3 regions of the Streptomyces sp. NPDC028308 genome follow, and region 2 is predicted to be linked to each of the others. Evidence: riboswitches for the same ligand, from Rfam matches in the RefSeq annotation. Region 2 holds a riboswitch; each other region holds the start of a gene.
What was found. A riboswitch is a leader RNA that binds a small molecule or an ion and turns the genes downstream of it on or off. The one in region 2 is predicted to bind S-adenosylmethionine.

Region 1: it holds a riboswitch for S-adenosylmethionine, as region 2 does, so the genes downstream of both, thrC (threonine synthase) here and ACZ4VA_RS11750 (glutathione S-transferase family protein) in region 2, are expected to answer to the same signal.
Region 3: it holds a riboswitch for S-adenosylmethionine, as region 2 does, so the genes downstream of both, ACZ4VA_RS18905 (aminotransferase class V-fold PLP-dependent enzyme) here and ACZ4VA_RS11750 (glutathione S-transferase family protein) in region 2, are expected to answer to the same signal.

The regions. Positions count from the first base shown of each region.
Region 1 is NZ_JBVHTO010000010.1:424,272-426,527, reverse strand. Features, by position in the region: gene ACZ4VA_RS24945 (glucosyl-3-phosphoglycerate synthase) at 1-940, opposite strand, end outside; SAM riboswitch class I at 1,109-1,266, shown strand; gene thrC (threonine synthase) at 1,284-2,256, shown strand, end outside.
Region 2 is NZ_JBVHTO010000004.1:351,519-353,774, forward strand. Features, by position in the region: gene ACZ4VA_RS11740 (LLM class flavin-dependent oxidoreductase) at 1-356, opposite strand, end outside; gene ACZ4VA_RS11745 (putative leader peptide) at 432-557, opposite strand; SAM riboswitch class IV at 737-877, shown strand; gene ACZ4VA_RS11750 (glutathione S-transferase family protein) at 1,249-2,181, shown strand; gene ACZ4VA_RS11755 (nuclear transport factor 2 family protein) at 2,219-2,256, opposite strand, start outside.
Region 3 is NZ_JBVHTO010000007.1:469,968-472,223, reverse strand. Features, by position in the region: gene trpD (anthranilate phosphoribosyltransferase) at 1-1,018, shown strand, start outside; SAM riboswitch class IV at 1,104-1,220, shown strand; gene ACZ4VA_RS18905 (aminotransferase class V-fold PLP-dependent enzyme) at 1,411-2,256, shown strand, end outside.

The DNA.
Region 1 (2,256 bases), on a different contig from region 2:
TCTCCGTCATCGGGGGCCGCTCCTCGGTGTCCACCGAGTAGGTGCGCGGCTCGAAGCCGTCGTCGCCCCGCTCGAACTGGGTGAGCGCCGGGCGGATCAGATGGCCGCGGGCCAGCCGGAGCTGCGCGGTGCGGTAGATCGCCGCCGCCATCCGGCCGAGCGCCTGCCCGTCCTGGTGGCGGTGCCTGCGCACCCCCACGTCGACCTGCGCGAGCGCGTCCAGGCCCACCAGGTGCAGCGCGTCGACCAGCATGCCGAGCTCGACGCCGTACCCGACGGGGAACGGCAGCCGCTCCAGCAGGGACCGGCGGGCCGCGTACTCACCGCCCAGCGGCTGCACGAAGCCCGCGAGCTGCGGCCAGTGCATGTTCAGCAGCGGGCGCGCCATCAGCTCCGTGACCCGGCCGCCCTGGCCCGCGGCGGTCGTGCCGGCGGCGGACCCGTCGGACACGGTCAGCGGCCGGTCGTACATGGCCTTGACGAGATCGACGCCCGGATCGGTGAGCAGCGGGCCCACGATCCCGGTGACGAAGTCGGACGAGAACTCCTTCAGGTCCGCGTCGACGAAGCAGACGATGTCCCCGCTCGTCACGAGCAGTGACCGCCACAGGACCTCGCCTTTGCCGGGGACGGCCGGCAGGCGCGGCAGTATCTCGTCCCGGTGCACCACCCGGGCGCCCGCCGCGGCGGCGACCGCCGAGGTGCGGTCGGTCGAGCCCGAGTCGACGACGACGATCTCGTCGACGAGCGGGACCTGCCGCATGAGGTCGTGGCGGATGACGGCGACGATCTCGCCGACGGTCTCTTCCTCGTTCAGCGCGGGCAGCACGACGCTGACCGTCGAGCCCGCGGCGCGTTTCGCGGCCATCAGCCGGTGCAGCGGACGATCGGTGACGGACCAGGAGCGGGTGCTCAGCCAGCGCTCGACTTCTTCCAGCACGGTCTGCGGCTCCTCACTGTCTGCTCACACGCCCACCCGGGGTGTGATCCATCTCGCGGTTCGGACGACTATCTCAACTGTCCTGGCCGTCGGTTACAGTCTTGAACAACGCGGATGACCATCGCATGTCCTGATCCGGGAACCGCGCGCAGATCAACAACTGAACACCGCTCATCCAGAGGGGCAGAGGGATACGGCCCGTTGAAGCCCCGGCAACCCTCCAGCCGGTCTCGTCCTGATCATCGCCGATCAGCGTCGCGAGGCTCCCGGCTAGGGAAGGTGCCAAATCCGTCTCACGGCGAAGTGCGCCGTGAGGAAGATGAGGAGAAAGGGCCTCGCCTCCATGGCTGCGCAGACAGTTGCAAGCACCACGAACTCCCCCTCCGCCGCGGACTCCGTCGATCTCGGCCCCGCCGCCGCCCTCTCCTGCCGCGAGTGCGGACACCGCGTGCCGCTCGGCCCGGTCTTCGCCTGCGAGGAGTGTTTCGGCCCGCTGGAGATCGCCTACGACTTCTCGGACTACGACACCGAGGACCTCCGCAAGCGCATCGAGGCGGGACCCGCGAACATCTGGCGCTACGCGCCCCTGCTGCCCGTCCCGGCCGACGTCGCCGACAAGCCGAACATCAACCCGGGCTGGACCAAGCTCGTGCAGGCCGACAACCTCGCCCGCGAGCTTGGTGTCGAGGCCGGCAAGCTGTTCGTCAAGGACGACTCCGGCAACCCGACGCACTCCTTCAAGGACCGCGTCGTCGCGCAGGCCCTGGAGGCCGCCCGCGCCTTCGGCTTCACCACGCTCTCCTGCTCCTCCACCGGGAACCTGGCCGGCGCCGTCGGTGCCGCCGCCGCCCGGGCCGGCTTCCGCTCCTGCGTGTTCATCCCGCACGACCTGGAGCAGGGCAAGATCGTCATGGCCGCGGTCTACGGCGGCGAGCTCGTCGGCATCGAGGGCAACTACGACGACGTCAACCGCTTCTGCTCCGAGCTCATCGGCGACCCGGCCGGCGAGGGCTGGGGCTTCGTCAACGTCAACCTGCGGCCGTACTACGCGGAGGGCTCGAAGACCCTCGCGTACGAGATCTGCGAGCAGCTCGGCTGGCGGCTGCCGGACCAGCTCGTCGTGCCGATCGCGTCCGGCTCGCAGCTCACGAAGATCGACAAGGGCCTCCAGGAGCTGATCAGGCTCGGGCTGGTCGAGGACAGGCCGTACAAGATCTTCGGCGCCCAGGCCGAGGGCTGCTCGCCGGTGTCGGTGGCCTACAAGGCGGGGCACGACGTCGTGCGGCCGCAGAAGCCGGACACGATCGCCAAGTCGC
Region 2 (2,256 bases):
GTGGCGACGGCCTTCGAGATGTGGAACGGCTCGGTGTGTGTGGCGACGACGGTGGGGACCAGTCCGATGTGCCGGGTCAGCGGGGCGACGCGGGCTGCGACGAGCACCGCGTCGAGCCGGCCGCGCACCTGGTCGGTACGTGCGTCGGGGCCGGCGGGGAGGGAGGACTGGAGTCCGAGGGAGTCCTCGATGGTGACGAAGTCGAGCAGGCCGTGTTCGGCCTCGGTGACGAGATCGGCCCAGTAGCGGGCGGTGAACAGCTCCTGGGGGCGGGCCTCGGGCTCGCGCCAGGCGGCCGGGTGCCAGCCCGCGCCGTCGAGCGCGACGGCGAGGTGCAGCGGGGAGTTCGGGGACACGGAGGGGTGCCTTCCTGGTCGACCATGGGAGATCGCCGGCCCTCGTCCGGTGGGGGCGGCGGCGCGGGTGCACGGTCAGGGACGACAGAGCGCGCCGGCCACGCGCAGCAGGTCGATGTGCGGCCGGGAGTACAGGCGGACACAGCCGCGTGGGGTGAACGTCACCACGGGACGGCGGAACGCGGGCGACGCGACTCCCATCGCTCCCACCTCCGCCTCCGCACTCGGTGCCCTCCAGAGCGGCAACCAAGCGGCCGCGCCCTTTGTTCCGCCGAACTGTACGCCGCGCCGCGGGAGTCGGGCATGCCGCCGACCACGTCGTGAGACGGCGCGGACGCCTTCTTGACGCTCCCCCGGGGCGCGGCGACACTGCTGAGGACGGTCACGATTGTCAGCGCCCCGCGAGTGTTCGTGCTCGTACGGTCATCGGCCCCGGCCCGCTGGCAGGCAACCCTTCCACCGCGACGGGGTGCCCCGGGTGACGACCGGGTTCCGCCGGTGCGGCGGGACAAGCGTGGTCTCGCGTCTCGCGAGCCCCGAGCGTGGACCGGTGGGAATGCCCAGGAACGACTTGACGAGGCGCCTGCACATCGATCTGCTGCGTGTCTCCAGCGCGTACTAAGGACCGTCCGGCCCTCCGCGTCGCTGCCCGCGAGGCACCTTCGCATACTCGGGTCCGCGCTCCCGGCGTGCCCGGCGACGAGCCCGGCACCGCACGTACGCGGGCCCGCGCCCGGCGCGCGAGCGAGCGTGCCTGACGTCGCGAGGCGGACGGGAGAGGCCGGACAGGTCCCGGTTCCGGCGATCCCGGACCGGTACGAGAGAAGCGCGGTCACTCCGTTTCGTCACGGCGCCCACGAGGCGGCCGGGACTTCCTCACCCATGGAGAGTCATGCCCGAGACCCTGTCGCACGCCTCCAGCACGAGCACTCCCCGCACCGGCACGCCCGAGCCCGGAACCACCGACCCCACCGGCGCCTGTTCCGGCGTCGGGGACACACCCGGCACTCAGTCCTCCCCCGCGGAGTCCGCCGACGCCGGTGCCCCGGCCCGGTGTGCGTCGTCCTTCCGCGCGGCCGCGCCGCTCGACGCGCTCCCCCGGCCCCGCGGCGCGGGTTCGGCCGGTGCTCAGCAGCACGTCCACAACCGGATCGGCGTCGGTCTCGCCGGCGGTTTCTACCCGGCCCCGCACCGCTATCAGCTGTACCTGTCCCCGGACTGTCCGCGCTCGCTGCGCGTCGCGGTCACCGTCGACCTGCTGGGCCTCGGGGACTTCGTCGCCACCCTTCCCGCGGGCCCCGCTGCCCCTGGCGGCCCGGACTGCTCCGCCTCCCTGCGCCGGGCCTACGAGGCCACCTGGCACCACTACGACGGCCCGCTCGCCGTGCCCGCGCTGTGCGACCGGTGGACCGGACGTGTCGTCAGCAACCACACGCCGGACATCCTGCGCGACCTGGCCGGCCTGGCGGACCGCACCAGGGCACAGGTCCCCGCCCTCCGTCCGCCGGCCCTCGCGGCGGACATCGACGCCCTGCGCGAGCTCCTCGACACGGAGGTCACCCCGGACGCCCGGCCAGGGCGCCGGTCGGCCGCGCTGGACCGACTGAACGGGCAACTCACCTCGTCTCCCTACGTGTTGGGCCACGAGATGAGTGCCGCGGACGTGGACCTCTGGGCCGCCCTCGTCCATCTCGACGCTCCCGGCGCCCTCGCCCCGTACGAGCACCTCCGGGGTTATGTGCGGCGGCTCGGCGCCCACCCGGCGTTCCGCGGGAAGACGAGCCGGAGCGAGGGGGCGGGCGTCGCACCGCTTCGGCGACGGTAGTCCGGACCGGCGGAGGCACCGCCTCCGCCGGCCGTCGTCACTCCGCGGCGCCCATCGCCTCCCGGGAGATCTGCT
Region 3 (2,256 bases), on a different contig from region 2:
CTGGCCCCAGGTGCTGAACGGCCTCCTGGACGGGCGTGACCAGAGCGCGGACGAGACGGCCTGGGCGATGGACCGCATCATGCGCGGTGAGGCCACGGACGCGCAGATCGCCGGGTTCGCGGTGGCGCTGCGGGCCAAGGGAGAGACGGTCGAGGAGATCTCCGGCCTGGTCCGCGCGATGTACGAGCACGCCAACGTGATCGAGGTGCCCGGGGAGACCGTCGACATCGTCGGCACGGGCGGCGACGGCGCCAAGACCGTCAACATCTCCACCATGTCGGCGATCGTCGTGGCCGGCACGGGCGCCAAGGTGGTCAAGCACGGCAACCGGGCCGCGTCGAGCGCGTCCGGCGCCTCCGACGTCCTGGAGAAGCTGGGCGTCAATCTCCAGCTGACACCGAAGCGGGTCGCCGAGGTGGCCGAGGAGGCCGGGATCACCTTCTGCTTCGCGGTGAAGTTCCATCCCGCCCTGCGTCATGTGGCCGCCGCGCGCGGGCAGTTGGGCATCCGCACGACCTTCAACTTCCTGGGGCCGCTGACCAACCCGGCCCGGGTCAAGGCCCAGGCCGTCGGGGTGGCCGATCTGCGGATGGCGCCCATCGTCGCCGGTGTCTTCGCCGAACGCGGCAACTCCTCGCTGGTGTTCCGCGGCGACGACGGCCTCGACGAGCTGACCACCACCGCCACGTCCAGGGTGTGGGTCGTGCGCGACGGGAAGGTCCACGAGGACGCCTTCGACCCGCGTGACGTGGGCATCGACCTGGTCCCGGTCGAGGCCCTGCGGGGCGCCGACGCGTCGTACAACGCGGACGTGGCCCGGCGGCTGCTGAACGGCGAGAGCGGGCCCGTACGGGACGCGGTGCTGCTGAACGCGGCGGCGGCCCTGGTCGCCCTGGAGCCGGGGAGCGGGCCGCTCGCGGAGCAGATCCGCGCCGGGATGGCACGGGCCGCGGAGGCCGTCGACTCCGGGGCCGCGAAGCGCACCCTGGACCGGTGGGTCGCGGCCAGCAACGCCTGAGCCGCACACACGGTGAGGCGGGGCGCGGTCCGGATTCTGGACCGCGCCTTGCGCGTGGAAGATCTTCTGGCAAGATGCTGTACCAGGTCATGAGCGACAGCCATCAGGCCCCGGCCGGCTGTCCGGCAACCCTCCGTCCGTGGCGGGGTGCCCCGGGTGAAGACCAGGCCGTAGGCAGCGAGGTCTACGGCAAGCGCGGACCCCTCGCACTCTTCCGAGTGAGCACCGCCAGGGGTCCTGGTCGTTCGAGGGAGCCTTCTGTGAGCAAGCGAATGCGGTAGGGCGTAGAGCCCCGCCTCCGCACACCCTTTTCTCCTCCTTCCTGTGCCGTCGACGCCCCCCGAGCGGGCTGTCCGCACAGCGATCTCGCCTGCCACTCACAGGAGTTCGCCATGTCTGTCCCCACCGCTGCCGCCGACCGTTCCGTTTGTGCCCCGCTGCCCGTTCTCGGCCGGGATGTCACCGTCCCCCTGGTCACCGGCGGCGAGGTCACCTACGCCGCGCTGGACTACGCCGCCAGCGCCCCGGCCCTCCAGCGCGTCTGGGACGACGTCGCCGCGTACGCCCCGTACTACGGCAGCGTGCACCGGGGCGCCGGCTACCTCTCCCAGCTCTCCACCGACCTCTTCGAGAGCGCCCGCGTGACCGTCGCCGAGTTCCTCGACTGCCGGGACGGCGACCAGGTCGTCTTCACCCGCTCCACCACCGACTCCCTCAACCTGCTCGCCGCCGCCCTGCCGGCGGACTGCCAGGTCTTCGTCTTCGAGACCGAGCACCACGCCTCGCTGCTGCCCTGGCGCGACGCCCGCGTGACGTACCTGAACGCCCCGCGCACCCCGGACGAGGCCGTCGCCACCCTGGAGCGCGCGCTGGCCGCCCGCGACCCGTACGGCCCGGCCCTGGTGTGCGTCACCGGCGCCTCGAACGTCACCGGCGAGCTGTGGCCGGTGCGCGAGCTGGCCGCCGCCGCCCACGCGCACGGCGCCCGCATCGTCCTGGACGCCGCCCAGCTCGCCCCGCACCACCCGGTGTCGGTCAAGGACCTGGACGTCGACTGGGTCGCCTTCTCCGGGCACAAGCTGTACGCGCCCTTCGGCTCCGGTGTCCTCGCGGGCCGCGCCGACTGGCTGACCGAGGCCGAGCCCTACCTCGCGGGGGGCGGCGCCAGCCGCAAGGTCTCGCGGCGCGCGGACGGCGGGGTCGACGTCGAGTGGCACGACAGCGCCGCCCGCCACGAG